Regions from separate parts of the Sphingobacterium sp. UBA3519 genome, predicted to be linked through region 1. Evidence: riboswitches for the same ligand, from Rfam matches in the RefSeq annotation. Region 1 holds a riboswitch; each other region holds the start of a gene.
What was found. A riboswitch is a leader RNA that binds a small molecule or an ion and turns the genes downstream of it on or off. The one in region 1 is predicted to bind S-adenosylmethionine.
Positions count from the first base shown of each region.

Region 2: another riboswitch for S-adenosylmethionine. It lies ahead of metE (5-methyltetrahydropteroyltriglutamate--homocysteine S-methyltransferase); the one in region 1 lies ahead of B3297_RS11925 (5-oxoprolinase).
Region 3: another riboswitch for S-adenosylmethionine. It lies ahead of B3297_RS14035 (methylenetetrahydrofolate reductase); the one in region 1 lies ahead of B3297_RS11925 (5-oxoprolinase).

Region 1 covers NZ_DFPI01000022.1:192,554-203,270, forward strand. Annotated here, with positions in the region: gene B3297_RS11910 (HlyD family secretion protein) at 1-671, opposite strand, end outside; gene B3297_RS11915 (TolC family protein) at 671-1,948, opposite strand; gene B3297_RS11920 (DUF3050 domain-containing protein) at 2,213-2,983, opposite strand; SAM-I-IV-variant riboswitch at 3,194-3,287, shown strand; gene B3297_RS11925 (5-oxoprolinase) at 3,354-3,617, shown strand; gene B3297_RS11930 (hypothetical protein) at 3,648-3,953, opposite strand; gene B3297_RS11935 (DKNYY domain-containing protein) at 4,117-4,656, shown strand; gene B3297_RS11940 (hypothetical protein) at 4,673-4,981, opposite strand; gene B3297_RS11945 (hypothetical protein) at 5,013-6,041, opposite strand; gene B3297_RS11950 (hypothetical protein) at 6,358-7,053, shown strand; gene B3297_RS11955 (hypothetical protein) at 7,050-8,138, shown strand; gene B3297_RS11960 (MauE/DoxX family redox-associated membrane protein) at 8,565-9,281, shown strand; gene B3297_RS11965 (hypothetical protein) at 9,308-9,658, shown strand; gene B3297_RS11970 (RagB/SusD family nutrient uptake outer membrane protein) at 9,715-10,717, opposite strand, start outside.
Region 2 covers NZ_DFPI01000011.1:174,817-185,533, forward strand. Annotated here, with positions in the region: gene B3297_RS06255 (hypothetical protein) at 245-775, shown strand; gene metE (5-methyltetrahydropteroyltriglutamate--homocysteine S-methyltransferase) at 875-3,187, opposite strand; SAM riboswitch class I at 3,266-3,369, opposite strand; gene B3297_RS06265 (response regulator transcription factor) at 3,554-4,243, opposite strand; gene B3297_RS06270 (sensor histidine kinase) at 4,346-6,178, opposite strand; gene B3297_RS06275 (hypothetical protein) at 6,553-6,882, shown strand; gene pyk (pyruvate kinase) at 6,930-8,357, opposite strand; gene B3297_RS06285 (IPExxxVDY family protein) at 8,492-8,986, opposite strand; gene B3297_RS06290 (acyl carrier protein) at 9,274-9,510, shown strand; gene fabF (beta-ketoacyl-ACP synthase II) at 9,538-10,717, shown strand, end outside.
Region 3 covers NZ_DFPI01000024.1:345,436-356,152, forward strand. Annotated here, with positions in the region: gene B3297_RS14010 (SulP family inorganic anion transporter) at 1-592, shown strand, start outside; gene B3297_RS14015 (carbonic anhydrase) at 802-1,449, shown strand; gene B3297_RS14020 (glutamine--tRNA ligase/YqeY domain fusion protein) at 1,628-3,298, shown strand; gene B3297_RS14025 (OmpW/AlkL family protein) at 3,755-4,420, shown strand; gene B3297_RS14030 (DUF2723 domain-containing protein) at 4,565-7,594, opposite strand; gene B3297_RS14035 (methylenetetrahydrofolate reductase) at 7,838-8,794, opposite strand; SAM riboswitch class I at 8,865-8,967, opposite strand; gene B3297_RS14040 (hypothetical protein) at 9,197-10,048, opposite strand; gene rimM (ribosome maturation factor RimM) at 10,159-10,683, opposite strand.

The sequences.
Region 1 (10,717 bases):
GCGCGAATAACGGTATAGCCGACATCAAGCCGTTTGCGGCCGACAGCTGCCGTTAAACGAACACGTTCGGCATCAACCACACCTTTTTTCATATCCACATCATGCACACGCTCCTGTGAAGCCTGTAATTTATGCTTTAACGAAGCCAGCTCACTCTTATACACATCCAACGTCGCTTTTACATCCTCCAGTTGCTGTGCCGTTGCAGACTTTTCCTGAAACAAATAATTATATCGATCATATTCCAACTGTTGCTTGGTTACCCGAGCCTCCCCGGCAGCAATTGATGTGCGTAAAGATTCATGTTCCGCCTGGAGAATTTCCTTTTGACTATGAAGAACATTGATCTCTGCAGCTTCCTTATTGACGGATGCCGCTACCTGATCAGCCTCATATTTATATTCCTTATTATCTATAAGCAACAAGGTATCACCCCGTTTAACCAATTGATGATCGTGATAATGCACAGAAACTACATATCCTCCTACCCGGGAAACAATGGGATTGATATACTGCGTTACCTGTGCATCATTTGTGTAGGTATACCGCAGTCGCATCCATAATGCTTGAGCGCCCCATAACAACAAGGCCAACAAGACAATTCCGGCCAACCAGTTGGTGATTCGAGTGAGTTGTGCCTCCACAACTGTTCTTCGTGATTTAGGTTTCATTAGATAGTACCCTTCAAAAATTCGATAAAATAATAATGTTTCTGTATCGCAATATGTGCGGTTTCAAGATCAAAAAGTGTTTTTAGGTATTGCATATCAGCATCCAATAGATCCGTAATCAAAGCCGATGATTTAAAATACCTGTTTTTTATAATTCGTGCATTTTCCTGCGCCAACGCCTTATTGTTTTGACAGACGTCCTGCTGCTTAATAGCCAATTGATAATCCAACAGGGCCTGTAACAGCTGATTTTCCAGAATCTCCTCTTCATGATGGTGTTTTACCTCTTGTCGATCCAATGCGATCTGTGCTCCGCGCACCACGTTTTTATTGAGATAGATAGCCGAGATCGGTATGCTTAATTTGAGCCCTGTGATACTCAGATTATACCAGCTGGGATTATAGGGATACAAGAAGACCTGTGGATTGGCAAAGGTAAATGTGCTGGTCAAACCCAACTCAGGAAGATAATTTGATCGCGCCTGTTTGACCGACAATTTCTTCAAAACAACTTCCTGTTCGGATTTTAGAAGGGAAAAAGCATGGCTTCGCGCTTCGGCAACAAGCGCTTCATAGCTGGGGCTTTCCACTTTAAAAGGTTCGGTCAAGGGGATAATCTCTGCTGTAATACCGCCAATTAGCTGCAGCTTCTGATTTGCAGCCTGAATATCATGACCGATCTGCACGAGCAACAGTTCCCGCTTCGAAAGTTCCAACGAAATACGCAAGACGTCACTGTGTAATACCACGCCCGCCTTATACAGATGCTCAATCTCCTTGAGCTGTACCCGTTGATCAGCAATATCCTGCTCGATTAAAGATCGGTTACTATACGACAGTTCCAAATCCAAAAAAAGATTGCAAACCTCCAATTTCGTCTGTGCTGCGGCATTCTTCCAATCGATTCTAGCCAGCTCATTTTCCAGTTTTTTGGACTCTATTTTCATTAGGTCCCGATGCCCATTGTAGAGGTTCAGATAAAAATCCAGGCCGCTATCGTACAAGTAATGAATGATATCATGCTGGGAAGGTTTATTTAAAAGCCCCTGGTCATATACAGGCATATTACTTGCATAACTAGCAGAAGCTCTGGCGGAAATCTTAGGGAGCAACTCCATGCGTTGCTGCTGTACTGCCACCTCAGTTTCTTTGAGCTGCAAATAGGACTGCTCGATGTATTTACTGTTTTGTAGTGCTTTGTCGATCATGTCTTTCAGCGACATACGCAAAGAATCGAGGGCGAAGGTGTCCGAAATAGCGCATACTAACAATCCCATGGTTAGTATGCCTTTTGCCCAATAGGGAGGAAAAAAGTTCACGTGTGCTATGTAATTTTTTTGCGTTGCAAACTTAGACACTTATTGGAACTTGGATTTCTTCACAAACGCCAATATGTTATGGAAAAAAGACATTTTTTCATCAATTCAAACAAAAAGACCAATATCTGCCAAGAAGTCCTTACAATATCCTTTTTTACAGCACATAAAAAAGGCCTTTCAAATCATGATTTGAAAGGCCTTTCTCGACGGTATAATAATAGATTATCCGTATAAGGAATCTTCTATTGCATTCCACAACTGGATTCTCTTTTGTAGCGCAACTTTACTGATCTCTTTCATTTCCGTCCATTTAACCTCATCGTCCTTCGCAAGATCTGTGATCATCTGCATCGCCAACGGTCCATGCTCGTCGCCGTCAAGATCAATATGGCGTTGAAAATAATAAATAAAGCTATCCAGATTGGCTGTAGGAAAGTTTGTTTTAATTTCTTCCAAAATAGAGGTAAACATTCCCGGGATAAGATCTTCGCGTCCAAATGTAAATGCTGCGGCAATTTTATGCACCTCGCCCTCAGCAATCACTTCGAATGTAAAATTCAAAAAGTCTTTGATCCGCTTGTCCAATGTGGTCGTTGCAATGACATCGAATATGTTGTTCGATTTTTTGGCTTGAGCAATAAATTTGTTGACCAGATGAAGGTCGGCACCCATGGCATCCATGGCGTCCAGATACATCTCAAAGTGGCTCAAACGGCGGCCATCAATGTATTCATCCGATTCCTCAGCCAAGACAATTTCGTTGATTAGATAGCGTGTTGATGGATGCTCACTCGCAAACCAAGGTAAAGTCGTACAGGTCAATTTAATCTGTAAAGCTTTTAGTAAAGACATAAAATCCCATACAGCGTACACATGCCCTTCTGTAAAAGAACGTAGATTCTTGATCGTTTTGATCTTACGATACAAAGGGTGTTGCAATAATACCTCGCGTTCGGTAGCAATGTATTCGTTAATTTCCGCAATTCTATTCATGGCGCAAAAGTATTGTCTTATCTCTGTTTTTAAAAGTATTTTCGATGAGATTACAGTAACATGATAAATTTTTCGCCCAGCTATCCGCTTCATAACCAAATCACAGCCAACAACGCGCCTCGCTTTTGAACTCCCTATTCCTGTTGTTAGCGCTCATTTACCCTTAAAAACAAAAATATTTTTTATTATAAAAAATAATCTATTATATTTGTAGAGTATTCAGAATTGCATGATGCAATACCAACCGAGTGGAGGCACCGCGGTGGTAAATTAATACGGGTTTCGACCAAAATAAACGTCACAGAACGATTATTTTCCCAACAAGATCTGGATACAGTTTATGGTTTAATCCTTTAAATTTTTAAATTGTATGGCTACTACAACAAATCTTTACCAACACTTACTGGAAAAATTCAGTTATTACTCAACAGATGAACTGATCCAGCTCAACAATGACACGATTTTAGGACAAGGCTGGGGTTCAGCCAAAGCAACCTTTAGAACAGCTTTGATCAGTACGTTCTCCAAAAGAGGACTGGATCTTTCCAACATCATTTCCAAGGAAGACGGTTTTACCTCGGTGAAGCATGTCCCTGTACGCTTGGAACAGAATGTCCTGATTCCTTTACAGTAATCGTTATCGGCAAAAAAAGGTAGGCCTAGCCTACCCTTTTGTCAATGAGTGATGATATTTTAAGGTATGATTGAGTGAATGTGCGGTCTGCCGGGCATCGTCCTGATAGGACGATAAATCTTGGCAGGCTCTGATATCTGCTACATCCACCTTGTTTCTTACTTTGCTGATGACCTGATTTAATTCCGATTTCCAGTTGCCCGGATCGCCAAAATCGTCCACCCAATTTTTGTTGATAAACCTTTTATAGTTCAAAAGCAAAATATACAATTCCTCACCACTACCGGCGCGATTGATTGACGTGCGCCAGTTCTCTAATTTTTCTTTAAAACTCATAACCAGCAATATACAAAAAAATATTTGGATTCCAAAATAGTTGCATTTGAAACGGATAAGGATAACGAGAAATAAAATGATAAAATGATTAAATCTTCGGTGAATTATCTTGGTCATAAAGGAGGGATTCAATATAAATATCATATTATAAAACAGATACATTATGGCCTTTATCCACTTAAAAAATATGCTTGTTATTTCCTTTGCATTGCTATGTATATTGGAGAAAAGTATTGCTCAACAAGGTCGTCACAATAAAAGATCTACGTCTCAGACGACGTTTCGACATGACAGAGAAAACGATTATGTCAACATAGGCAACCGGATCTTCTACAGGGATAAGATGGTCGAAGGTGTCGATGCACGATCTTTCAAAGACCTTGGCAATGCTTATGCAATAGACAACTGGAATGCCTATTATCGTGGCGTTAAGATTAAAGATGTCTCTGCGCCCAGCTTTAAAATACTGGATGAAGGATATGCCAAAGACAGTTGGAATGTCTATTATAGAGGCAATCGACTAAAAGATGTATCCGACCAAAGCTTTGTTCTTCTCGGTGATGGATACAGCAAAGATAGCTGGAAAGTCTATTATTTTGGTCAGGAGATAAAAGATGCAACTGCTTTTACATTTAAATATCTGGGCAAAGGTTATGCGAAGGATAGCTGGAATGAATATTATAGAGGAAAAAAATTAGAATAGAAAATAGACCACGGGATTATTCTATTGAATAATTCCAATTTCCTAATCCTTTCGGTATCTCCCAGGATTCGGCTTTGGTCTTGTAATTATTAAAGTGACCTTTTTCCCAAGTGGTAATATGGTAACCTTTACAGAACTTACAATAATAAGCCCTTTTGCAGGCATCTTTACCCATCCTGTGTTTGATACGTTTACCATCCAGTTTGTTTTTCATCCGGGATCTGAACTTAAAGTGAAGCATTGCCCATTGCGCCTCAATTAAAGAAGGAAATCCAACTTTACCAGTAGCTCGGCATTTCCAGGTATTGTCCCTTACTTTTTCCATAATCTATCTATTAAAGTTCATCTATTCAATTTTATTGCTCCTTTTCTATTGGCACCTGCATCATGACCCATTCTCTGATATGTTTTGCAATTTTATCGGATACCTCAAAATTATACCTTCCCTCAAAAGGGATTTTGAGCAGGATACGCAATCGGCCCCGTTTCAGTTGCAGGCAAGCTTGGATCATATCCAAAGGTATAGCCTTATCCCGGTCTATCTTTTGTACAAATCCCTTCGTGCTATTGACAACTTCCTTTAAGCTGCGCTGCTCGCCACAAGTCAGATTTTCGTCCATCGCAGTTCTTAAATAAAGGCTGACTATACCATTTTTATAAGTAAAAATCCCGATATCCTTATAGGATATCTTTTGGGACAAGATTTTATTATTGAGCAGGAATACTTCCTGTTCCAGATCCATGGATCTTAACAGAGCTAAGTCTATTTCATCCATTGCATCCACATCTCTATCTTCCCCTGCTGTTTCCAGGATCTCTTTCAGCTCTTCGATGCCCGGAGAAAGCAGCTCAATCTGCTCCTGGAGATCTATCGTTCTTGATTCCTGCTGCAGGATAGTTTCTTTCTGTTCTAAAATCAATATTTTTTGCCTGTGGTAAACAGCGACGTAGAAATAAACTGTATAGGACATGTTCAGGACCAGAATACCGCTAAATATGACCATTAAAGGAAACAGCAGCCATTCATCCTTCGCCTGTGGATCGGGGCCAATGATCCAGAACAATAAAAGCGTCGGAAGTATGCAGCAAAAAAATAATTGCATACCGGCGCGTTTTTCGGGGTTAACCAGCCAGTTCTGCTTTTTGTCTAATATTACGATAACCAATCGTATATAAAAGAAAATAATCGCTACCATCAATACAAAAAATAGATAGCTATAGGTTACCGGCCAGTCTAAAAGCCATTCCGCCAAGGCGCCCCGATAGCCCAGATACCAACAGAATCCTCCAAAAATGAAAGATGCAATCAACTGCCAGATCCCATCGGGATACTGCACCGTCAATGTTCTATTATCCTGATATCTATTTTTGCTAAAACTTTTCATGTACAGACGACATTTTAATAACGCTATTAAAATTTACATACTTATTTTTGTTATATAAATTTAGCCAATTATTTATTAAACGATGTCCAACTAACTTAAATCAATGCTTTTGCATCGTTTTACGGTTCAAATAATTCCCCTGCTGGATGAAAAATTTAATTCTTTGTTGCTAGAAAATCCTATTTCGCTGTCAAGAAATTAGCCCTCATTGTAAAAAATTGACCTTCATTGAAATGGTTGGGATATTCACTGAAATTTCATGCTATAGTGGGTAAATTTATAGCGTAAAACTTCACTGATTATTAAACCATAAATCATGAGGACGATAAAGAAATTTAGACTGCTATTTAGCCGCAATTATGTATTTATTGCAATTGCTGTACTGATTACCTTATATGGGATTTTCTGGGCCCGGTCACATAGCGAGCGCGTCTATAGCATCGGGGCAATGATCATTCTTATCCCATTTCTGGAAATGCGTGGCCAAGAACGCGTCATGCAGCTTTTCGTTATCTTTTTTGTCTGTATTCAGGTCAGCAGCATAGCACTATTTGACCGCCTTCCCTACCAGCTGCTGATCAGCTCACAACCCTTTTGGACAGCTGTAAAAAAGGGCATACCGACAGCCTTTATCATCTGCGCAATGGCACATCTGTTTTTCTGGAGAAAGACAGACCTTTTCAAACTTTATGGGATCCAATTTCCCATCATGATCATTGCATGTACCTGGTATATCCGTATGCTGCTGATCATGGCTAATTGCCAGCATATCCCAAATGCAAAAGCTGTACGCATACCCGCCATTGTTATCCAGAAATGCCCTGCTTGCTGTGACCTATACGAACTATGGTTTTCGTTCAATTATGAAGGTGAGGAAGAAAAAGTTTCGATTAATGTCAATCCCCAACTACATGAACAGACCAATGAAGGAGATTCACTCATACTTCAGATGCATCCCGGGAGATTTGGCTGGCCATGGTACCATAAGGATATCAAAAGGAGGTATAGATGATCGTAAGTTTACAGAAGCTGACAACGCTCATAGAAGCCTTGGTTTATCTTGATAACAAAGATATTCCAAACCATTTGGGTGAGATCACCGAGGCCTGCAATACTAATTTTGCATTGGCACTACAAGCCCATCGGGAGATTATTCAGGTAAATAATGCACGTCAGGCTATCCAAATCTACCATACTCAATTGTTGCGGCTACACTCTTTGTTGTATAGCTTCTGTAACGTGCGTAAAATTGTGAGTTCTGCAGCGCTATTTGCCTTAGAAGAATTACTTGAGCGAATCGAACAGCTCTTTAAAAAAGATATTGATCCCTGTACGCCGCTGCCAGAGCATTATTATCTGAGGCTGCATGAATATGTATACGAACATATGCCCTATATTCTGGATAAGTTGGCTCAGAAAAGCATACCTAAAGCCTATCTCACCGAGATCCTTTCGGGTATGGACAGCCTATTTGAAAATGGCAAGATTCCCTATATTCAATACCGACATCAGAACTACCTAACCAAAATGATCGAATCACTTTGCCAATTGGCTGAAGACAAGCGCCAGAGTAAAAACTGGCATTACCGCTTTTTGATTCTGATGGTCAATTTCAATTTTAACCACATGGGCTTCTTCAATCGCTGGAAAGAACTTTACAATTCAGACCCATCCTTTATGGATGCCTTGTTACGCTTCCCCAAACACTTCTCCTGTATCCCGGACTTTGCATATGATAGCAACCGTAGGAGCTTGCTCAAGTTGATGCGCGGGTACATGGAGGATGAAAAAATCTCTCCATCAGCAACAATGCAGGATTATCCCCAACAATTTATTCAAAGCAATTTTAATGGCAAAGAGCTCAAACTTTGGATGCATATATCTGTAAAAGCCAACATTATGTGGTCGTCAGAGAAAAAAGAAGTTGCCGAGGTGTTTTCCAGGCTCGTCAAAACGAGGGAAGGCACCTTACTTTCTGCGCATAGCCTGATCCGGATGGACAAAAGCGCCGAGTTTCATACAGCGCTCCGTATCCGCAAGGTATTGAATACGATGCTTGACGAACTGAATAGACAGTTTCCTGACTTAAATAAATAAAACATAAAAATTTAAAAAACAGGGGGTATGCCATCGCTACCCCCCCTCATCATATTCGTTCTATCTATCAAAACAAGCCTTAAGACGCCAAAAATCAACGGTTTTACCAAGAATCCTCTGCGGATCTTTTTATCGCATAATACATCTTCATTACATCCCAGTCGTTATTTAAATCCAATAGAGGCAGGTGCACTTTCCAACTTAACCATTTCGCTACACCTGCTCCGGCCTATTTTCCATACTACCTTTGTTTTACAGCGTACGAGAAAGTAGAAGCTGACGCTCAGGCAGGCCGCTGTATCCAATTGTATGGGCAGGTACGGCGCCCTGTTTTTGAAACGACGAAAAATAGTAAAACAGGGATAGGCAATAATAAATACCATGATCTAAATAATTAAAGTTATGGACAGGAATAAAAAAAGCAACATGATATACAAGATCATCCGGGCAGCAATGATACTTTTTTGGGTATATGTGGGGATGGAGAAACTCTGGCAGCTTGGGGCATTCAAGATTGCCCTGGAGCAGCAGCCAGTGATCAGTTCTCTGGCTCCAATACTCTTTTGGCTACTTCCGCTTATGGAAATTGGTGTTGGCGTATTGCTAGCGATACCATCAGCGAGGTTGTGCTCCCGGGGATGGAAAGTTTCGACCATACTTATTATAGCTTTTAGTATCTATATCGGTCTTGGCATCCTCAATGTATATGACAAGAAACCTTGCATGTGTACCAGTTTTTTGAGCAATATTTCCTGGACAGCACATTTGATCTTTAATCTCATTATTCTTGGCCTATCGATAACCGGATGGCGATTGCACCGTAAGACGATCAACTACGGCGAGCGTGCACTAACAGGCCGAACAAATATCGCATTATTACTGATAGGCTTTATGGCAACGGGAGCCATCAGTAACTGTAATATCCACTATACGAAGTCAAAGGATATTTGGTACGCACCAGATAGCATTTACGACTATCAACAACCCAATACTGCCAGCAGCAATGTAAAAGGTCTGCTGGTATCTACATACGATCGGTACACAGGACCGTACCGACAATTATTTACCAAAAGTTTGCAAACTGGCAGCTTTACTAATCAATTACCGGTTTGCAATACAGAAAGGAGGGTAGCTACATGCTAACCAAATTTTTAAACAATTATGGCTACATGATATTAGGCGGAGCCATGATTATCGGATTCTCAGCATTTAAAGGTGCTGAAGCTTATGCAGGAAAAAGTTTAGATCCTGTGACAGTGTATTTTCATGGGAATCCAACAATTCCCAATGAGGTAGAGAATTTGTCGAAATGGGATACATCTCCTAATGGCAAAAGTTGTAATAACCAAGATGAGCTCGCTTGTGCAGTTCAAGTTGATCCAACAGACCTTAACAGTTCTGGAACATCTTTCGACTCGAGCAAAATAGCAATCGAAGCAACTTCTACCAGCTCTGGATACATTCCTTCGTTGGAACCTGGGTATAGCCCTATGCAGTTTAATCCGATTAATCGAAATTAGAGATTCGACTTGCATCAATTAATAGTGGCCCTATACAGGGCCACTATTATCGTAAATTAACGTGGATTTTGAGGAATTCCTGCTATCCTCACAATATCTGCCGGCAGAGGTAATGCATACCGGTTTTCGTTGGGCAAAAGCCTGTATTCTTTCCCATCGACTACTCTTTTTAAGACGATCTCCTGCCCTTCCAGATTTAATCGTTTGATATCCATCCACCTCAGCCCTCGATAGACCAGCTCTTTCCGTCTTTCGCTTAATATCACTTTCAGCACCTCCCCCGCCTCCGTCAAAAGATAAGGTTTATAGGTTCCTGATTTATATCGCGTCGCCAAAAGTTTATTAAGATCTGCTTGCGCTTCCACCAACTTGCCCGCTCGCGCCAGACATTCCGCCCGGATCAGGTATATTTCATCTGTAGCCACCCCGCCAAATAAAAGCGTACTTCCTGAGTACTGCCCTTTAAAATTGATTACATTATTTAACACTTTAAAATACGCTTGCTTCCGCAGGTCATTGGGATCATAAGAGCGATAGAGTACAGAATCGATATTTGAATACGCATTACTCAGTATTGTTGCCTTCAGTTCCATATAAAATGTAGTCTCTTTATTGAATAAACTAAAGGGAAAAGAGGCCGTCAACTTCACTTCATTGCTGTTATTATAATCAAGTAGCTCGTTTCGCCGTTGCAAATACAGCTCAACATATTTTAATGCCAGATCATATTGACGCATCGACAGATAAGCTCTTGCCAAAACCCCATATACAGCAGGCTTACTTGGCTGTACCACATAATCCGGTTCCAATGGCAGAAGCGAAATCGAAGCTTCTAGATCTGTGATCACCTTTCTATAGCTATCTTCCACGGAGGCCCGTACGGATTTCACATTAAAATCCGATGTTTCCCGAAGAACAATACCTAGATCCGTCTCAGCGGCATTTTTTTGATAGGCCTTGGCATAGGTCCATAACAAACTGAGATAACTGTTGGCACGAAAAAATAGGGCAGCGCCTTTAATACCGTCCCATTTTGCAGCATTCTGTTCATTTCTATCA
Region 2 (10,717 bases), on a different contig from region 1:
CAATATTAGAAAATCCCGCTTCGTCCACAGAGAAGATTCTCGGGAATATTCTTCGGAATACGGCCCTTTCCTAATCTTCTTCTTAATACGTTAAGTAACCTAGGTTGATATTGGCTAAAACGTGGCGCTCGAAATGGTAGTCCACTTTTCCAATATGCTTAGCTTATTCAGGAGTTTTAAAAATCCAGTTACTTTCAAAGTTATCGTGAAAGCTGGATATGAATGTTATGTTTTAGAAAATTTTATGAATTCAGTAAATAAATATGTCCTTCAGGCGCTGGATAACTATCCGATGTATTTGGAGGAGACCATGGAATCCTTATCCTATGCGCTATCCTATGATGAGTCCAATACAATGGCGCTGTGTTTGATGGGAAGAGTTCATGCCGAACAGCTATTGGACTATGAGCAGGCAAAAAGGTATTTCCAGGAAGCTTTGGTGCATAATGTGCAGGCACTGGAAGTATATCCTTATTTCATTCAGACATTGATTGATATGGGGGAGTATGAAGCTGCAAAAAAGACGATCAAATTTGCTTTGACACTTCCGGCCATGCCCTTGACAGGAATCTGGATCAAGAAAGCACTGCTATTTGAAAAAATGAGAAAATACAAAAAGGCATTGAAGGCGTTAAAAAAGGCTAAACTTGAAAATGTTGACCTCGATTTTTCGTCAAACCTGAAGGCGATTGAAGATCGGATTAAAGGAAAACAGGAAATTAAGAACGGGAACGAAAAGGAAAACAAGAAAGAACGGAAGAACAGCCGAAAATAATCTCACCTTATTCGGATAACAGTTTTTATTTTGAACGAAGCCCAATAAAGAAGCCCTAGCTGAAATTTCAGCTAGGGCTTTATCAATATAGTTTAAGAATTATTCTGCTCTTAAGATTTTCGCAGCCTCAACCATAGACTCTAAAGCCGCTTTGGTTTCTGGCCAAGCACGAGTTTTCAAACCACAGTCAGGATTAACCCAAAGTTGTTCTGCTGGAACTACTGCTTTTGCTTTGCGCAATAGATCTACCATCTCATCTTTGCTTGGAACACGTGGTGAGTGAATGTCATAAACACCTGGACCAATATCATTTGGATATTTGAAATCACCGGCGAAAGCATTCAATAATTTCATTTGAGAACGTGAAGTCTCAATCGTAATAACATCGGCATCCATTGCAGCGATATCTTCGATCACATTATTGAACTCAGAATAACACATGTGTGTGTGAATCTGTGTATCGTCTTCAACATTTGATGAAGAGACACGGAAAGCACGTACTGCCCAGTTCAAGTAATCTTTTTGATCAGCTTTACGTAACGGTAATCCTTCACGGATAGCTGGTTCATCGATTTGTATGATTTTGATACCTGCTTTTTCCAAGGCTTGTACTTCATCCAAGATCGCCAATGCAATTTGGTAAGTCGTTGTTGAGCGCGGTTGATCGTTACGTACGAAAGACCATTGTAAGATTGTTACAGGACCAGTCAACATACCTTTAACCGGACGATTTGTCAATGATTGTGCATATGAAGACCAACGGACAGTCATATCTTCAGGACGGTATACGTCACCATAGATAATCGGAGGTTTTACACAACGTGAACCGTAAGATTGTACCCAACCATTTTGTGTGAAAGCGTAACCAGCCAATTGTTCACCGAAGTATTCAACCATGTCATTACGTTCGAATTCGCCGTGTACTAATACGTCGATATCCAATTGCTCTTGAAGACGGATGGTGTTTTCTGTTTCTTCTGCGATTGCTTTATCGTATTCTGCCTGCGTAATAGCACCCTTTTTCAGATCTGCTCTCCATTTACGAACATCTTTCGTTTGTGGGAATGAACCGATAGTTGTGGTCGGGAACGCCGGTAAGTTGAATTTCGCTTGTTGCGCTGCTTTACGGTCTGCAAATGCTGAAGTGCGTTTTGCATCGTCATCAGTAATATTGCTTGTACGTGTTTTAACCTCTGGTTTGTGGATCAATGGAGAGGTACGGCGGCTTTCAGCAGCCGCTTTGTTCGCTTCGAAGCGTTTTGCTGTTTCAGCATCAACTTCTCCCTCCGCTAGTACGGCTAAGTCTTTTACTTCAGCTAATTTTTGTTTAGCAAATGCTAACCAGTTTTTTACTTCAGCTGGTAGCGATTGTTCATTGTGTTCATTGTCTAAGTCAAAAGGAACGTGCAACAGTGATGAAGAAGGAGCTACCCATACACGGTCTTTTCCTAATGCATCAACAGCCTGTTTGATTTTAACCAATGATTTTTCGTAATCATTTTTCCAGATGTTACGGCCTTCAACAATACCTAAAGATAATGTTAATGAAGCAGGAACTTTAGCCAATACCGTATCCAATTGATTTTCACCGCGTACCAGATCCAAATGTAAAGCATGGATAGGTAGGTTAACTGCGATATCTTCGTTGTCTTTTAAAGATTCGAAGTAAGTCGTTGCGATTAATTTGATATTTTTTGCTGCTGCAGCTAATTTTTCGAAAGTAGGTTGATATAAAGCTTTTACTTTAGCATCTAAATCCAATGCTAAGAAAGGCTCGTCAATCTGAACATATTGTGCACCAGCATCAGCTAGTTTAGCTAGTATTTGCTCATATACTGGAATAAGTTTATCCAATAAATCGATACGGTCGAAGCCAGCTTCTTTTTCTTTACCGATCAAAAGGTATGTAATAGGACCTAATAGAACTGGTTTAGTATCGATGCCCAATGATTTTGCTTCGTTGTATTCATTTAAGAATTTTTCGGAAGTCAATTTGAATTCTTGATCTTTGGTGAATTCTGGTACCATGTAGTGGTAGTTCGTATCCAACCACTTGGTCATTTCCATTGCAGTCACGTCGATTCCTTCTTGTTGGAAACCGCGCGCCATGGCAAAATATAGATCTAAACTGTAATTGTTGTCTACTTTATTCAATAAAGAATGGTAGCGAGCAGGAATTGCACCAACAGTGAGGGTTAAATCCAATACTTGATCGTAAAAAGAGAAATCATTGGAAGGGATCAAATCTATTCCAGCATCTTTTTGTGTTTTCCAATTGCCTTCACGAATTTTTTTTGCTGTGTCCAATAATTCCTCAACAGAAGATTTTTTAGCCCAATAGGCCTCATTGGCTTTTTTCAATTCGCGGAACGCGCCCACACGAGGGTAACCTAAATTGTTAGTCAATAACATAATGAATGTTTTTAATATTTCTTTTTCAACTATATTTCTTGCTAGAGAGAGAAGGACACACTAGAATTTGGTGACTTCGGCTTATCATTCCCATATCAAGTAGGGTAGAATTTAGCACCTTGTCAAGGGACAGGTTGCTAAGGCTTCATCGGGTCTATTCCCTCTGCCTTTCTCTATAAGCGACGCTAAGTTAGAACATTTCTTTTTGAAATGCAAATTTTTTATAAAAGTGCGTCAATTTTTTATATTCTACTAAGGATGAAATTGTTTTGTTCTTTTATTTTCATCCACGAATTCGAGTAAGTCACGCTTGAATACGTGTGTAGCATAAAAAGGGGAATGACTATATTTTTCATTCCCCTTTTTTTAGCTGACCAAAAGTTTGTAACCTTTTCCGTGCACATTGACAATTTCAACTTTGCTATCTTCTTTTAGATATTTACGAAGTTTACTGAGAAATACATCCATACTTCTACCCGTAAAATAGTTATCATCATGCCATATTTTTAACAACGCTTCTTCCCGGGTCAGCACATCATTTTTCTTTAAGCAAAGCAAGCGGAGTAGTTCAGCTTCTTTCGTGGAGAGTTTTTGCATCTGTCCTTTGTAAGAAATCTGCTGACTTGTATAATCAAAGAAATAATCGCCAATTTCAAATTTATCCGCAACCACTTCTTCTTCTTTGTCTCGAACACTGCGTTTCAGCAAAGCATTGATGCGGAGCAATAATTCTTCCACTCGAAAAGGCTTGGTGATATAATCATCTCCTCCTAGCTCAAAGGCTTCGGTCTTATCTTCCATCATCCCCTTTGCTGTGGCAAAGATAATAGGAACAGTATTGTTTGTTTTTCTGATTTCACGTCCAACTGTAAATCCGTCCTTTTTTGGCATCATGACATCAAAAATACAAAGGTCGTAGTTATTTTTTTTGAATTGAGAAATCGCTTCATCTCCATCCGTGCATAATGTGACGTCAAATTTTCCCTTTAATTCGAGATAGTCTTTTAAAAGATCCCCCAAATTAGGATCATCTTCTGCTAATAATATCTTTTGCATAATGAATATATTAATTTTCACCAATGTCCCTTGATGCTGATAAATCAGCCTTCCTCAACCTTTGAAATTTTTTAAAGAGGAAATATACAAAAAAGGAACGTTTTATTTTTTAATAGGCAAAATTACTTCAAAGGTCGTGCCTTTATCTTTTTCACTTTTAACTGTAATTTTTCCGTTCAGCCTTCTCAGAATGTCCTGTACATAACTTAAGCCAAGGCCAAATCCTTTGACATTATGAACATTCCCAGTTGGAATACGGTAAAACTGGTCGAAAATCTTTTGCAGGTGATCCCGGCTCATCCCAATACCATTGTCGGCTATGGTGACAACAATGGTGTCGCCAACATTTTTTGAATTGATGTTGACATGTAAATCTCCTTTGCTGTACTTGATGGCATTATCCAAAAGATTGTAAAATACATTGGAAAAATGTAACTCATCACCAACGACAACATCCTTGGTCGCTGCAAGATCTATACTGAATTTCCCGCCAATATTTTGCATCCGTAGCTGCATACTATCCGTTACTGCCGAAACAAGATCATTGATGCATACTTCTACCTGGTCGAGTTTTAGCGTTTCTTTTTCTAGTCTTGCCAAATCGAGCACACGTTCAATATGATTTCCGAGTCTAACATTTTCGTCGTAGATGATATTAGCCAATTTCTGAACGCGCTTGTGGTCGGCATTGATGTCTGGATCTTTAAGTGACTCACTGGCAATCATAATTGTTGCAACAGGTGTTTTAAACTCATGCGTCATGTTGTTGATGAAATCCGTCTTCATTTCCGAAACTTTCTTTTGTCTGAAGATGATAATCAGTGTATAAGCAAAACACCCCACCAACAAGAAAAGCAGTGCCAGCATGGGCAGCAACAGATAGCCCATATTATCGGCAATTATCGCCTTTTTATTGGGGAAATAGATGGTTAATTTTCCTGGCGCAGCACCGATATCACCTTTAAAAAGTGCCGTTGAGTATTTGGTTGTATTTGTTGGGTTATTTAAAGCGGCTTCGTTTAAAATATTATTTAGTAATATATTGTTTGTGCTCCATATTTCAATATTGAAAGGAGCTTTAATGTCGCGTTGAGCCAACTCCTCTTTGATAAGTTCTTGAACGATGATCACATTCAATCGATCCTTTAATGGACGTTTAGCAAGCTCCATTCCAATAGCAATATCTTCGATGTAGTCTGCTTTTTTGCCGCCCAGCATGGCAACGGAATCATATACATTAAAGCCACTCCACGCGTTTTTTCTGTTGAGGATATCCAATCTTTTTTCCAAATCAGAAATTGTTTTCGCAAGTTTCGCATTCTCTCTTGGAGGTAATGTGGCTACCCGGAATTTTGTTTGTTGATTGACCAGTGGGTCCATTAGGGGGATAACAAACCGCGTGCTATCGTCCTTCCCATTGATCTGATCATCTACCTTTGAAGCATTTAACATGATAAAAGCCTGTACCAAATTATCGTCGGTAAGCTCATTTGAAACAGAAAATTTGATAAATTTCTGGTACTCCGGTCTTTTGATGTATGTTTCGTAGAATGAATTTTTGATTTCAATTACATTTGGATACAATGCACGTAATTGGTCTTCTTGCTCTTTAAAGTTTGAGAAAACAACATGTTGTTTGTTTTTTAATTCTTCAATTCTATACTGTATTTCGAGTTGCTCGGCCAAAAGACGTTGTTTGGCCTGTTCCTGCTTGGATTTTTCAATGTTACGCTCCTGTTGAACCTTAGCGAAGTCAACTACCTCCCGTCGTTCAAGCTTACCGGCAACAGCTGTAATCGCAGCATTGACGGACTCATCAAATAATTGAGACTTTTGGCGATAAGAATCTCTCAGAAAATAGAATTGCATGGCCAATACCCCAATTAGAGCGAGAGACATCAGTCCAATGATTAATACAATGCTATTTTTCTTCATTAGTATTGGGTATTAAATAAATGTATTTTGAATATATCAAAAAGTTTATAGCGCTCAGTTTATTTACCATTTGCGTATTCATCCCTTATGCCATGTGAGCGGCCATTTAAGGTGCGATAGCTCATTTTTTCTTAAATTGTTACAAATATAAAGATGCTAATGTGTTTTGTAGCTGTTTTAACAATGTTTAACAGCAATCTGTTTAAATATAGATGCTGTTCTTTGTAAATTAGTGAATAGAAATGGATTATGTGCTGAATTGCGCTGTGGACAAATTTTAATCTACGCGGTTGAGTCTAACTGCTGGAGAAGTGAATAAGCCGAATATGACGCGTTCATTGGTACAATGAGTGCTCTTTAATAACTATATAAAGATGAAAAGCTACGTATTATTATTGGTATTGTCTTCCATAGGGACCATTGCTTTAGGACAAGTAAAGGTGAAACCGCAGATTCCTTTAATGGAGGAAAAAGAATCAAAGATGCCTGTCTTTAAATTGGATTCTTCAGATGAAAAGTATCATATGCCCATTAAGAAGCCAAATCGTGTGGACGGTCTAGCCCCAATGCCAGGAACGGAAAAAATGCCCAAAGGTGATGAGAAAGAAAACAATCTTCCTTTTAGGCGCTTGAATGATTCGCTAAAGGTGAAGGACTTTAAATTAAAAATCGACTCCTTGTATCCAAACAAGCAAAAAAAATAGCGTTCTAGATAGAACGCTATTTTTTTTGCTTTAATCCTTATTGTCCATTATAGCTGGGAAACACGGATTGTATTTGTTTTACCTTTTTCGATTAACGGTGTCGAAGCTGTATTGATAATGATAGATCCAGGTTTAACGTAGTTATTTTTTACAATAAATTTGTTAACATCATGAATAGATCCATCTGTGCTTTCGAACTTGTCGTAGATAAAAGTTTTTACGCCCCAAAGTAGGCTGAGTTGTTTCAGCAATTTTTGTGTTCCTGTGAAAACTAAGATATCTACATTTGGTCTATAACTTGTAATTTCAAACGCTGTTGCACCAGATGATGTCAATACCGCAATTGCAGATGCATTTGTTTTTTGAGCAAGATAAACCGAAGATGCGCAAATCGCGTCCGGAATAAGTGTTCCGTCGTGGATTTCACTAACTTTCTCATTATAATAAGGATAAGAAGTTTGTTCCACGTGGATAATGATTTTGCTCATTGTTTCGATAACGATTTCAGGGAATTCACCAACTGAAGTCTCGCCACTTAACATCACAGCATCCGCTCCATCCAATACGGAGTTGGCTACGTCATTTACTTCAGCACGTGTAGGACGTGGTGTAGTGATCATACTTTCCAACATCTGTGTCGCAATGATTACCGGTTTTGAAAGATCTCTACATTTCTGTACGATGATCTTTTGAAGTCCTGGTACCTCTTCCATTGGAAGCTCAACGCCCAAGTCACCACGAGCAACCATAACAGCATCTGTAGCTTCGATAATGGCATCAATATTTTCAATCGCTTCCGGTTTTTCAACTTTTGCGATGACACGAGCATGGCTTCCTTTTGCCTCGATGATTTTTTTACATTGAAAAATATCTTCTGCCGAACGTACGAAAGACATCGCGATCCAGTCTGCACCATGATCCAGGGCAAAATTCAAGTTGTCTAAATCTTCTTCCGTCAACGATGGGATAGATACTTTGGTGTTCGGTAAGTTAACGCCTTTACGTGAAGTAAGGACACCTCCGTGTACAACTTCACAGGTAACAGTATCTTTATGATTGGTCTCTAAAACACGAAGTTGAAGTTTTCCGTCATCAAGTAAAATGATTTCGTTGGCTTCAACATCGTTTGGAAAGTTTTCGTATGTAATGTAGATTCTGTTTTCGTCTCCGATGAGTTCTTGTGTTGTAATTTCAACTTTTGAACCATTCACGAGAATAGCTCCACCTTCTTTCATTTTTCCGATCCTAATTTTTGGACCTTGTAAATCGGCTAAGATGGCAACATTGAATCCTGTTTCATTATTTATTGCATTTATAGTTTCGATTACCTTAAGGTGATCTTCCTGGCTGCCATGAGAGAAATTCAACCGGCACACATCAACCCCTTTGGCAATCATGTTGGTCAAAACTTGTTTGTCTGCCGAGGCAGGGCCTAATGTTGCGACAATTTTAGTCCTTTTTTGAACTTTTTCCATCTGTTATTTTGTATTTTAAATGTTCTTCATTAATCACAACAAATAGCCTACTATATTGTTGTGTTTTGTCAAAACTAAATCGAATTAATTTAGATCTAAGTTGGGGTGTATTTGCTACACTAACCTACAGTTTGCTAAAATATGAGATTTTCTTTAGATTTCAATATTTTTGGTGATATTTCTTTTGCAATGACGACTTCGGGTAATTTGTTGATCCTTTTGATAATATGTTCCACGTCATCCTCACAGATGTAGTTTTTAATGATGATAAAAAAATCGAAGTGGGGGTTTTCCGGGATTAAATAAGTGCCTTCGATGCTCTTATTGTTGATCAAGAAATATTCGGTGTCGGCATCGGCGATAAGGTAATGAAAAGCAGTGAAGTGGTAGCTTATTTTTTTCTTTGGATCAAAGACAATGTGATATTCAAGCTCTTCTTCGGTTTTGTTTTTTTGTCGACCATCATGGTCGTACTTGCTTTCTTTTCCTCTGGAAAAATTCAGGTTAGTCTCCTTGTTGATGAAATGGCAGAGTCGGTAATCTTTCAACGAACAGGTGATGGCGAGTAGGGTAAAATCCAACTCTTCATTCATGTCCATATCCAATCTTGCTACTAACTTATTGACCACTTTAATGTTTAAATATATGTCCCTCTGCTAACGAAGGTACTAATAATTTTGAGGTAGGAATATACTTTTTGTGTAAAATTTGAGTTAATTAGCTGAGCGTTTGGAATACAAAATATTTTTTGTTATACTTGAACTAAGTTAATATAGAGTGGGTTAGCTAGTATAAGACGCGAATAAGTTCGGTCGCCTAACATGGTGACTTTCATCTAAATATCAATTTAGGTTTGAATTTTGATGAAATTTATTTTTCTTTGCACAGATTTATTAAACAATTAAACTATAAAATCATGTCAGATATCGCTTCAAGAGTAAAAGCAATTATCGTTGAAAAATTAGGTGTTGACGAAAACGAAGTAACACCAGAAGCTTCATTCACTAATGATTTAGGTGCTGATTCACTTGACACTGTTGAGTTGATCATGGAGTTTGAAAAAGAATTCAACGTTGCTATTCCTGATGATCAAGCAGAGACTATTGGTACTGTTGGTCAAGCAATCGCTTATTTAGAAAAAAACGTTAACTAACTAATTTAATTAGGCTAATCGTAATAAATGGAGCTTAAAAGAGTAGTAGTAACAGGATTAGGCGCCCTTACACCAATTGGTAATACCGTCTCAGCTTACTGGGAGGCGTTAATAAATGGTGTAAGCGGAGCTGCTCCTATTACGCATTTTGATGCGTCAAAATTCAAGACTCAGTTTGCATGTGAGGTAAAGGGGTTTGATCCGCATGAATTTATGGATCGAAAGGAAGCTCGTAAAGTCGATCCTTTTGTCCAGTATGCAATTGCGTCAACAGATGAGGCAATTAAAGATGCTGGCTTAGATTTTGAAAAATTAGATACAAATCGTATCGGAGTAATTTGGGGATCAGGAATTGGAGGTTTAACAACTTTCACTGAAGAAGTTGCAAACTTTGCAAAGGGAGATGGAACACCTCGTTTCAATCCTTTCTTCATTCCTAAGATGCTCGTTGATATTGCTCCAGGACATATTTCAATGCGTCATGGTCTACGTGGCCCTAACTTTTCTGCCGTATCGGCTTGTGCCTCGGCTACCAATGCAATGATAGATGCTTTTAACTATATTCGTATGGGCAAAGCTGATGTGATTGTTACAGGTGGATCAGAAGCTACAGTCAATGAAGCTGGAATTGGTGGGTTCAATGCTATGCATGCGTTGTCAACCCGGAATGATGATCCTAAAACAGCATCACGTCCTTTTGATAAAGACAGAGACGGTTTTGTTTCGGGAGAGGGTTCGGGTGCATTGATCTTAGAAAGTTTGGAGCATGCCTTAGCACGTGGAGCAAAAATCTATGCAGAGATTGCAGGGGGTGGAATGAGTGCAGATGCACATCACATCACAGCCTCGCATCCTGAAGGATTGGGCGCAAAACTGGCTATGACAATGGCTGTAAATGATGCAGAGATGGATTTTTCAGATATTGATTATATCAATGTTCATGGAACATCTACACCGGTCGGTGATATTAGTGAAACGAAGGCTATTGTTGACCTGTTTGGTGAACACGCTTATAAATTGAATATCAGTTCAACTAAATCAATGACAGGGCACCTTTTGGGTGCTGCAGGGGCTATTGAAACTATCGCTTCTATATTGGCTGTTCAAAATGATATTGTCCCTCCGACAATCAATCACTTTACAGACGATCCGGAAATTGATAACAACTTGAATTTTACATTCAACAAAGCGCAAAAACGTATCGTTA
Region 3 (10,717 bases), on a different contig from region 1:
TGTACGCTCATCAGCAAACGTCAATGCAGGCGGAAAAACAAGGCAATCTGCCATCATGCATGGTATATGGCTATTGGTCGCTATGCTCGCTATCCCAACAATGCTGAACATGATTCCTTTGGCCTGTCTGGCGGCCATCCTTCTCCATACAGGATATAAATTGGCTAAACCAAGTCTATTCACCTCAATGTACAAAAAAGGCTTAGATCAATTTATCCCATTTTTTGTCACCATTGTAGCGATTGTGTTTACCGATCTCCTTATGGGGGTAGGGATAGGTATTGTCGTGGCGACATTCTATATCTTAAGAGCCAATATGAAAAATGCTTTTAAATATAATATTGAAAAAGACAATGAAGAAGATAAGGCTGTCATTACATTAGCGGAGGAAGTATCATTTTTGAACAAGGTTCCTATCCAACAAAAATTGTACAGCTTACCAAAATCGATCAGTAAGATCCGAATCGATGGGACATTCAGTAAATTTATAGACAAGGATGTCATCGAAGTCATCAAAGATTTTGAACAGAATGCCAGAAGTAAAGGCAAAGACATCGAACTTTTGCAGGTGGTCTATAAGAAACCTTCATAGGATACGGACCTTTGACGTATCTCGTAGGCCATTCCCTTCCATTGGTCGGCTAGCAAGCTGGATTGAAATGGGGGGGAGACGGTTATTGAATAGCAAGAACAGCTATTCAATAAAAATAAGTTGTTTGAAGTAAACAATGAATTTAGACATTTGTATTATTATAATAAAATTGAAACGATGCCTTCGGGCAAGAGTGAAATAAGAAGAATATGGAAAATAAAGATTTAAAAATAGGATTTGACAATATCATTAAGGGAAATAAAGAGTGGATGGAGTTTGTAAAGAATGATGCTACAGGGCGGTTCCAACAGCTTTCTAAAGGTCAAAATCCAGAAATTCTTTGGATCGGTTGTGCCGATAGCCGAGTACCTGCAAATGAATTGACAGGTACAAAGCCTGGAGAGGTATTCGTTCATCGTAATATTGCCAACATGGTCATTCACTCCGATATGAGTATGCTTTCCGTCTTAGACTATGCGGTCAATGTTTTGAAAGTAAAACATGTCATTATCGCAGGTCACTATGGCTGTGGTGGTGTAGCAGCCTCTTTAAGCCGCAAGCAGTACGGTATTATTGACAACTGGTTGGGTCATATCAAAGATGTATATCGCTTACACAGTGCAGAGATTGATGCGATCCAAGAGCATGATAAAAAAGTAGATCGTTTAATCGAGCTCAATGTACAAGAGCAAGTTTTCAATCTGTGCGCGACGTCAATCATTCAAAATGCATGGAAAGAGCGTGATGATCTTGCCGTGCATGGCATGATTATCAATATCGGCACTGGAGAATTGATCGATCAACACTGTACGTTTACCAATAATGACGAGCTAGGTGAAGTCTTCGCTTATAAATAGCGTAGTAATAAAAATCGGTAAAAAGGGACGAAATTTCGTCCCTTTTTTATTGTGGGTCCAAACCTTATTACGTCTTCCCATTCTTACCGATACAGCCAGCACATTCAATCACTCATACTAAGGCGAATATCTACGATCTCCTAGCTAATATCTCGCTACGAATAATTAACTTTGTATTATGAGTGAAGAAAAATCATTAAATTTTATCGAGGAAATTGTCGAAGAGGATCTTCGAACAGGAAAGCATGGCGGACGTGTATTGACACGTTTTCCTCCTGAGCCAAATGGTTACCTCCACATTGGTCACGCCAAATCCATCTGCTTGAATTTTGGATTAGCACAGCAGTATAATGGCAAGACTAATCTACGTTTTGATGACACTAACCCTGTCACTGAGGATACCGAGTATGTTGAAAGCATCAAGAAAGATATTCAATGGCTTGGATTCCAGTGGGCAGAGGAATTATATACTTCAGATTATTTTGAGACACTATATCGTTATGCCGTTGAGCTAATAAAAAAAGGTCTAGCTTATGTGGACGACAGCACTGCTGAAGAAATTGCAGCAGCAAAAGGTACCCCAACAGAACCCGGTGTTCCGACACCATATCGCGACAGGTCTATTGAAGAAAATTTGACCTTATTCGCAGATATGCGCGCCGGTAAATACCAAGATGGCGAAAAAGTACTTCGGGCAAGGATTGATTTGGCTAGCCCAAATATGCACTTGCGCGACCCTTTATTATACCGCATCAAGCACGCTCATCACCACAGAACGGGGAATCAATGGTGTATCTATCCGATGTATGATTTTGCACATGGCCAATCAGACTCCATTGAGAAAATTACACACTCCATCTGTACATTGGAATTTATTCCACATCGCCCACTTTATGATTGGTGTATAGATAAATTGGAGATTTTCCCTTCCAAACAATACGAATTTGCACGCTTGAATATGACCTATACTGTCATGAGTAAACGTAAATTACTGCAACTGGTCAATGATAAGTTTGTTGAAAGCTGGGACGACCCGCGCATGCCTACGATCTCAGGATTGCGCAGAAGGGGGTATACACCGGCGAGTATCCGCAACTTCTGTGAAAAAATCGGTGTTCAAAAACGTGAAAACATGATCGATGTCAGTCTTTTGGAATTCTGTATCCGTGAGGATCTCAACAAAACGGCATGGCGCAGAATGGCTGTCCTTGATCCAATCAAATTGGTGATCACAAACTATCCTGATGGTCAGGTAGAGGATCTTATTGGTGAGAATAACCCTGAAGTCGAAGGCGGTGAAGGTTCACGCTCCATTCCATTTTCAAAAGAGCTCTGGATAGAGCGCGATGATTTTATGGAAGATGCACCAAAAAAATTCTTCCGCTTGGGCCCTGGGCTTTCCGTACGTTTGAAACATGCTTACATCGTTACCTGTCATGATTTTGTGAAAGATGAAAACGGAAACGTGACGGAAGTTCATTGTACCTATGTTCCAAACTCAAAATCAGGAGAAGATACTTCAGGATTAAAAGTTAAAGGAACAATCCATTGGATCTCGGTTCCACATGCGAAAGAAGCCGAAGTAAGATTGTACGACAGATTGTTCAATGATGAAAATCCTGCCGCTGCAGAAGATTTTAAAGCATCGATCAACCCTGAAAGTTTACATATTATCCAACGTGCTTACATTGAACCGGATCTGGCTAACGCTACGCCTGGAAAGGGATATCAATTTATACGATTGGGTTATTTTACATTAGACACACAGTCAACGCCAGACCATCTAGTCTTTAACCGTACGGTTACATTAAAAGACTCCTGGGGTAAGGAAGTGAAGAAAAATGCGTAAAACCGTAACTTCTAAAATAGAACAGGTCGGATTCATTCCGACCTGTTCTATTTTAGGAGCGTTCCTATTCCATTCAATATGCATTGACATACCGGATTTGTATCCCCATTAGCCCTGCTAAACGAGACTCCAGTCCCCCACTTGCCCCCAACTCTCCTAGCAGTTATTCTGGTGCACAATCCGCAGTTGCGCGAATGACATACTTTCATAACGTTTGCTCGTCCTCAGGCGAGACAAATGCGTGTAATAGCCCTATTATCCCAATGTGGCTTGAAAAACTATTACAGCGGATTTACACCTACCCATACTTTCCTATTTTTTACAACAGTAATTTATAAAGGTACATCATCTGCAATAGGAAAAACATCGTATCATTCATTTTTCAACCTGATTATCGTCACTCTTTTGCCCTGATTTTAGCAATAGTTTTACAGCAAACAAAATACCCTTAATGATATGAAAAAGCTACTTTTAATTGCACTAACACTTACCCTAGGCGCACTAAGTTTACAGGCACAAACAATCCCTAATCAACGCTGGCAAATGAGACTCAGAGGTGTGACAGTCATGCCAAACGAATCGGCCAAGATTAATACCATAGGCGGAGACGTCGACATCAATACGAAATTTATCCCTGAACTTGACTTCACCTATTTCTTCACAAAAAACATTGCGGCGGAATTGATCCTTGGGACTACAAAACATAAAGTTAATACAACAGGTTCAAATTTAACTGCCATTGGTGGCAGTCCATCCAGCAATGTGGATCTTGGGAGTGTATGGCTCCTCCCTCCCACACTGACAGCGCAATATCACTTCCTCCCCGACGGTGCCATTAAACCCTATGTAGGAGCGGGAATAAATTACACCATATTCTATAGCGTCAATGCGGGGCAAACGGTTAAAAATGTAAAATATGATAATGCTTTCGGCTTTGCGACTCAACTGGGAATTGATTTTAAGCTATCTGAAAAATATTTCGTGAATTTAGATGCTAAGTATATTCTTTTAAAGACCGATGTCAATGTGGATGCGTCAAACCTCGCCCCCAACCTATCCATACCGGCAAAAGTTGACATCAACCCCTTCCTGCTCGGCTTTGGAGTCGGCATGAAATTTTAATAACTCGGCTCATTCCCTATCCTATATGTATCGAGGCCTCTTCCAATATTTTAGAAGAGGCCTCATCTGGTTTCTTATCTCAAATACGTTAATCCAATGCCCCATTAGGCGTGCCTGGTAATTTGGTTCAGTTCATCATCAAAATTATTCTACGCCGTACCAATTTTGATATTGCTGCCTCAACTGCTCAACACGTGCCAATCGTTTGGTATCCTTTGCTTCCAATAAAATAGCCTTATACCGGTCTACAGAGTCCAAGCCGGTCTGAATATCATTCCACTCAAAGCTCAGGTTTTTCTTATCCATTACCAATTGATGTAGGTATTCCATATTTTCAGCGACATAGTCAAGGTTACGGTCCATCATCCTGTTGGCCAGCTGAGGTTGCCCCGAGCGATACAGACTATCGATAATATCGGCATAATTGATGGCGTCCGACATCGCATATACGCGATCGGGCAATTGATCGTATGCTTTTTTTGCCACCTCCCCAGCTTGTTTGACCTGGCCATTGGCTAAAAGCATTCGGGCAGCTTTTCCAAATATATCACGGGCGTACATGCTTGCAAAGCGGAACGAATCTGTATCCAAGTATTGTGCATTTTTAACATTACCCCAATGATACGTATGCATAATATTGCTATATAACGCCTCCATATTAACTAGCCCACCCTGCTCACTTCGTTTTCCTGTCGACTGATCTGTAGCAGTGACAGGCATCAATCGAGAAGTAAAGCCCTCATTGACCAGGTATTTATCCAGTCCCAACTTAATATCACTTGGCAGCATATTCGAAAAATATATCGGTCTGTCCCAATGATTATTTTCAAGCACGGATAACAGGGTTAAATCCGACCTGGTCAGATGATCATTCGGAATTTCCCATTCCATTGCAGAAACTATAGCTCCCTGAAAATACGCCGGAACCGCATTTTTCTTAACCACCTCGTCTTTATCAATGCGCAATTGGACTTTCTTGGAAGGGAAATAGTTTTCCATATCACCGGAATTCAGCTGAACTTTATACTCCGGATCATCCGATGTGACAAACTGCAATAACTGCTGTATATCTACCGCATTGTCAAGTTGTCTATCTACGAAAGGGATATAATCACGAACGCCTTTTTTCGTCTTTTCAGCGGGAATCGTCACGGGGAGCCCTGCCGCTTGATACGTGGGTTGTTTGGCCTGTTGCATATACCAATCGCCTGTGAGATAGCTTAACACGACAACCCGAACATCCGGACGTACGCCCTCTACTTCTTGCAAATACCATACAGGAAATGTATCATGATCGCCATAGGTAAATAGAATAGCATTTGGAGCACAGGATTCCAAATAATTGCGTGCCATATCCCTTGCCAACGATTTCTCGGACCGATTATGATCATCCCAGTTTTGATGAGCCAAAATAATAGGGCCTCCCAACAGCGCAAAAGAAATACCTGTCGCTAAAGCGTAACGTGTTTGTACAAAACGGTTGAAAAACCGAACAAATGCTATTACTCCCAGCCCAATCCAGATCGCAAAAGCATAGAAAGACCCCACGTAAGCATAATCTCGTTCCCGGGGTTGCATAGGAGTTTGGTTGAGATAAACTACGATCGCTACCCCCGTAAACACAAACAGCAAGGTCAGTACCAAGGTATAAGGTTTATTGTTTCGGTACAACCAGATCGCACCAGCTATTCCGAGTAGCAGTGGAAGAAAAAAATAAGTGTTCCGGCTCGGGTCATGCTCCTGCGATCGAGATATTTTATCTTGCCCCCCTAAACGCCAATTATCCAATGGTCTGATCCCCGACAACCAGTTGCCGTCACTATAGGTCCCATATCCTTGCCTGTCATTCTGTCTACCCACAAAATTCCATAAGAAATATCGGGTATACATATCTCCCAGTTGAAAATTAAAAAAGAACTTAAAATTATCGGAAAACGTTGGCTGTTGCCCTTCTTTCAAATTGAGGTAACTTCTGTAATAAGCTTGATGGCTTCCATCTTGGCTATAGATACGCGGGAAAAAGGTTTCCTTATCAAATTGATATTTGTCTACCTGTGTGAAGGGAACATACTCCGACTTATCTTTCCGATAGCTCGTCTTACTATCGACGCCAACCACTTGCGAGTCATAATAAGGTCCTTTGAGTAACGGTTCCCGTATATATTGTTCACGGCTCAAATATCCTAAAAAAGAAAATACATTATCCGGCGCATTATTGTTCAAGGATGGATTTGCTTTCCCTCGGATCATGACCATGGTGTAGGAACTGTATCCAAATAAAACAAAACAAAGAACCAGCAAGGCTGTATTGAGTGTATATTTCTGCTTTTTATAGGAATAATATAGACCGTAAATTATCAATCCCCCCAATAATAGGCACGAGAAAAAAATTCCGGTACCAAATCCCATTCCCAATGAGTTCACAAATACGAGATCCACTTTAGCCGCTAGACCGACTAACCATTGAATAATTCCCCACAAAACGGCCCCCAAGATCAGCACTCCGACGAGGAAAGCTTTTATTGTCCCTTTCGCATTAACCTGTCTCGCTCTTCGGAAATAAACAACCATCGCGATAGCCGGGATTGCTAAAAGATTTAATAGATGCACTCCGATCGAAAGCCCCATAACAAAAGCAATAAAAACCAGCCAACGATCGCTACCGTCTTCATCTGCACGGACTTCCCACTTTAAAATTGCCCAAAATACAACTGCTGTACATAAGGAAGACATTGCATAAACTTCAGATTCTACTGCCGAATACCAAAATGAATCGCTGAAACTAAATGCCATTGCACCGACAACTCCTGCGCCGAAGATCTGCAGGTAGGTTGACAAAGAAGCTTGTTTGTCTTTGTTGAGTAGCTTTTTAGCAATGGCGGTTATTGTCCAAAATAAAAAGGTAACAGTAATTCCACTGCAAACTGCAGAACCTATATTCATCCAATAGGCGATCTGCCCCTTATTCCCTAAAGCGAGATTAGAAAATATATTCTGAATAAGAAGAAACAATGGTGCTCCCGGTTGATGTGCCACCTCCAATTTATAGGCACAGGCTATAAATTCACCGCAATCCCACCAGCTTACCGTCTTTTCAACTGTAGCGATATATACACAGGTGGCAATTAGTCCGCAAGCAAAACCGAGTAGAGAATTTAATCTATTGTACGTCATAAGGTCAATTGGTCTATTGTTAAAATCCTTTTTAGCACTTTAAGTTAAAAAGTTATCCTGACTCCGACACACGAATTAACACTATTTAACACCAGTACCTGACTGTAAACAGGCTATTCAACACTGAATATAGAGATCGACCTAAACCACGCTGCCGAGACTTTCAACCTATTTCAGGCTTTCACAATGAATATTATCATAAAAAAGGGAGCTTATCTGCTCCCTTTTTTATCATTTTATGAGTTAGGCTAGTTTTTCAACAATCTTCTTTGTTGGACCAGGATTACTCATCGTATAAAAATGTAATACCGGAGCGCCAAATTTAATCAGCTCCTGACACTGTTGTACCAACCACTCTTCACCTACCTGTCTGACGTCGGCATTCGTTTTACATGCCGCGACAGCGTCACTCAGTTCCTCTGGAATATCTAAATGAAAAATTCTTGGCAAGGTCACCAATTGCTTTTTTGTTGTCAGTGGTTTTAATCCCGGAATAATGGGCACATGGATTCCATTGTCCCTACATTTTGTTACAAATTCCTTGTATTTTTCAACATTAAAGAACATCTGAGTCACAATAAACTCTGCTCCCATATCGACTTTTTGTTTCAGATATTTAAAATCAGTATTGAAATTTGGAGATTCAAAATGCTTTTCGGGATACCCGGCTACTCCGATGCAAAAATCAGTCTTTTCCGACGTGATAATGTCTTCATGCAGATACTTTCCTTTATTCATATCGGTTACCTGTTCCAATAGGTCTGTTGCAAAAGCATGTCCACCATCGGTTGGTATAAAATCGGCATCGCCCTTACGTGCATCACCCCGCAACACCAAAACGTTATCTATCCCCAGGAAGTTCAAATCGATCAATGCATTTTCAGTTTCCTCTTTTGTAAAACCCCCACATATCAAATGTGGCACCGCATCCACTTTATATTTATTCATGATGGCCGCACATATCGCCACTGTCCCAGGACGTTTACGATAGGAAACACGTTCCAGTAATCCACTCGCATGCTCTTTATAGATATAATCTTCCCGATGGTAGGTGACGTCGATAAAAGGAGGTTTAAACTCCATCAGTTCATCCATGGTTTTAAAAATACTTTGGATGCCCTGCCCTTTCGCCGGTGGCAATAGCTCAAAAGAAAACAATGTTTTTCCTTTGGCATTCTGGATATGATCGATAATCTTCATTAAAAAACTGTTTTTAGTTTGGTTGGCTTACATCGAAACGCACACGTCGAGGAATCGTTTATCTACATGTAACTTATCTTTCCCACATGGAGTAGGGTAGAATTTAGCACCTTGAACAATACAGGTTGCTAAGGCTTCAACGGGTCTATTCCCTCGGCCTTTCTCTATAAGCGTTGCTAATATCGTTTTAAAAAATCAAAAGACAAAAATATTTTTTCGAAAAGGCAAAAATAGCAGCAAAAAGACTTCAATAAACGATGTTTCAACGTCACTTTAGCTTTGTGTCCATGCAACGACAGGATTCTTCGCGCTACCAAGAGTTAAAGACCTAGAAAAACCAGTAGAATTAACGATCGAGGATCATAGACAGCGAAGAGATTGACTATGCCACAAGAACATTGGCTAAAGATTAGCTGCCAAAGAATTCCGTAAATTTTTGAGATAAAATGTGATCAATAAGAGTCCCCGAACATGGTACTCTTCTTTCGATCCATATTTAAATCCGTCAAATAAATAGTGATAGGCGACTAATGCCTCTTTTTCGTTGTAAAATAATTCCTTCCAAGAATCAGGAACATCTGCCCATGCCTTGAGCACAATGCCATTCTCGGCATAAATAATTGGTGATTCGACACCATCCATTCGATAATCGTGATGGGTGCCAGAGCTTGATATGTGTTGGAAATAAGCGATAGAATAATCTACGAAATTCAAGGCCCTCGCTTTTATCTCCTTTTCACTTTCTGATTTTACCGGAGCATTTCGCCATAAATTCACTTGGCTATCAAATTTACTGGGCGTTTCCCGGATAAGGGTTTTATCTAACACAAAGTTGATATAAAGTCTTTCACTAGTGGGTATACGTGCTGAGCTAAACTGTGAAAAATCACCTCTCAGCTGAACAAAATCTTTTTTTATTTTAACAATATCCAAAGCGACACTACCTTTTTTCTCATCCGTCAATTCTAATCTATCACCGTCAAATTTGTACTTACCAAAGAGTAAGATATCATCAATCGCCATGACAAACTGGTCCTTATCATGAAGCGAAAGAAAGGATCGGTATAGAATAGGATCATTACCATAGGTATCTGCCTCCACATTTTGGGGAGATTCTCTTTTTAATTTATGATACTCATCATTTGGATAGCCCAATATCATTTGGTAGTTACCTTCAGGAAACTCCTTTTTCTTCCCAAAGAAAGTACACGAAGACAATGAGAGTGTGAATAACAGCAGTAATAACGGTTTCAAAATCAATTAATAATTATGCCCAATAGTAATATTAATATATAAGGACCAAGATAAGAAATTACTGCAATAGTAAGTATAGGATATTCAATTGAATAAGCTTGGGGATATGCCTATTCCTTATACAGATCGACCAATCCCTCAGGCAATTCAACTTCAATGATCTCCTCTTCGCCATCAATTCCTAAGATCAAATCGTCGGACAGCGGAAACATCAGTTCTTTGCCATCCATATCTACTGTGGCGACAAATTGTTGTGGGAATTCCTGAACATCTGTTATTTGCCCCAGTTCGCCATGGTTTTCATCGATCACTAAAAATCCGATTAAATCAGTATATCTAAAATCATCCGGGTCTCGCTCGGGCATTTTATCATTGGAAAGATATAGCTTTTTACGAACGAGTACCTGAGCCTTATCGATATGATCCACATCCTCAAATGTTACATAAGCAGTGCTATTTTTTTGAAATTTAATGGCATCAACAAAATAAGGAACAAGCTTTTTGTTCACTTCTACAAAGACAACATCGATATCCAAACTCTCGTATTCTTCGAATTCAAAAAACAGTTGTACTTCTCCTTTAAGACCTCTTGTTTTACTGATGTAACCGATGTAAAAGCATTGATCAATAGTCATATTTTTCTTATTTGGCGATTAGCTGTGAGACATG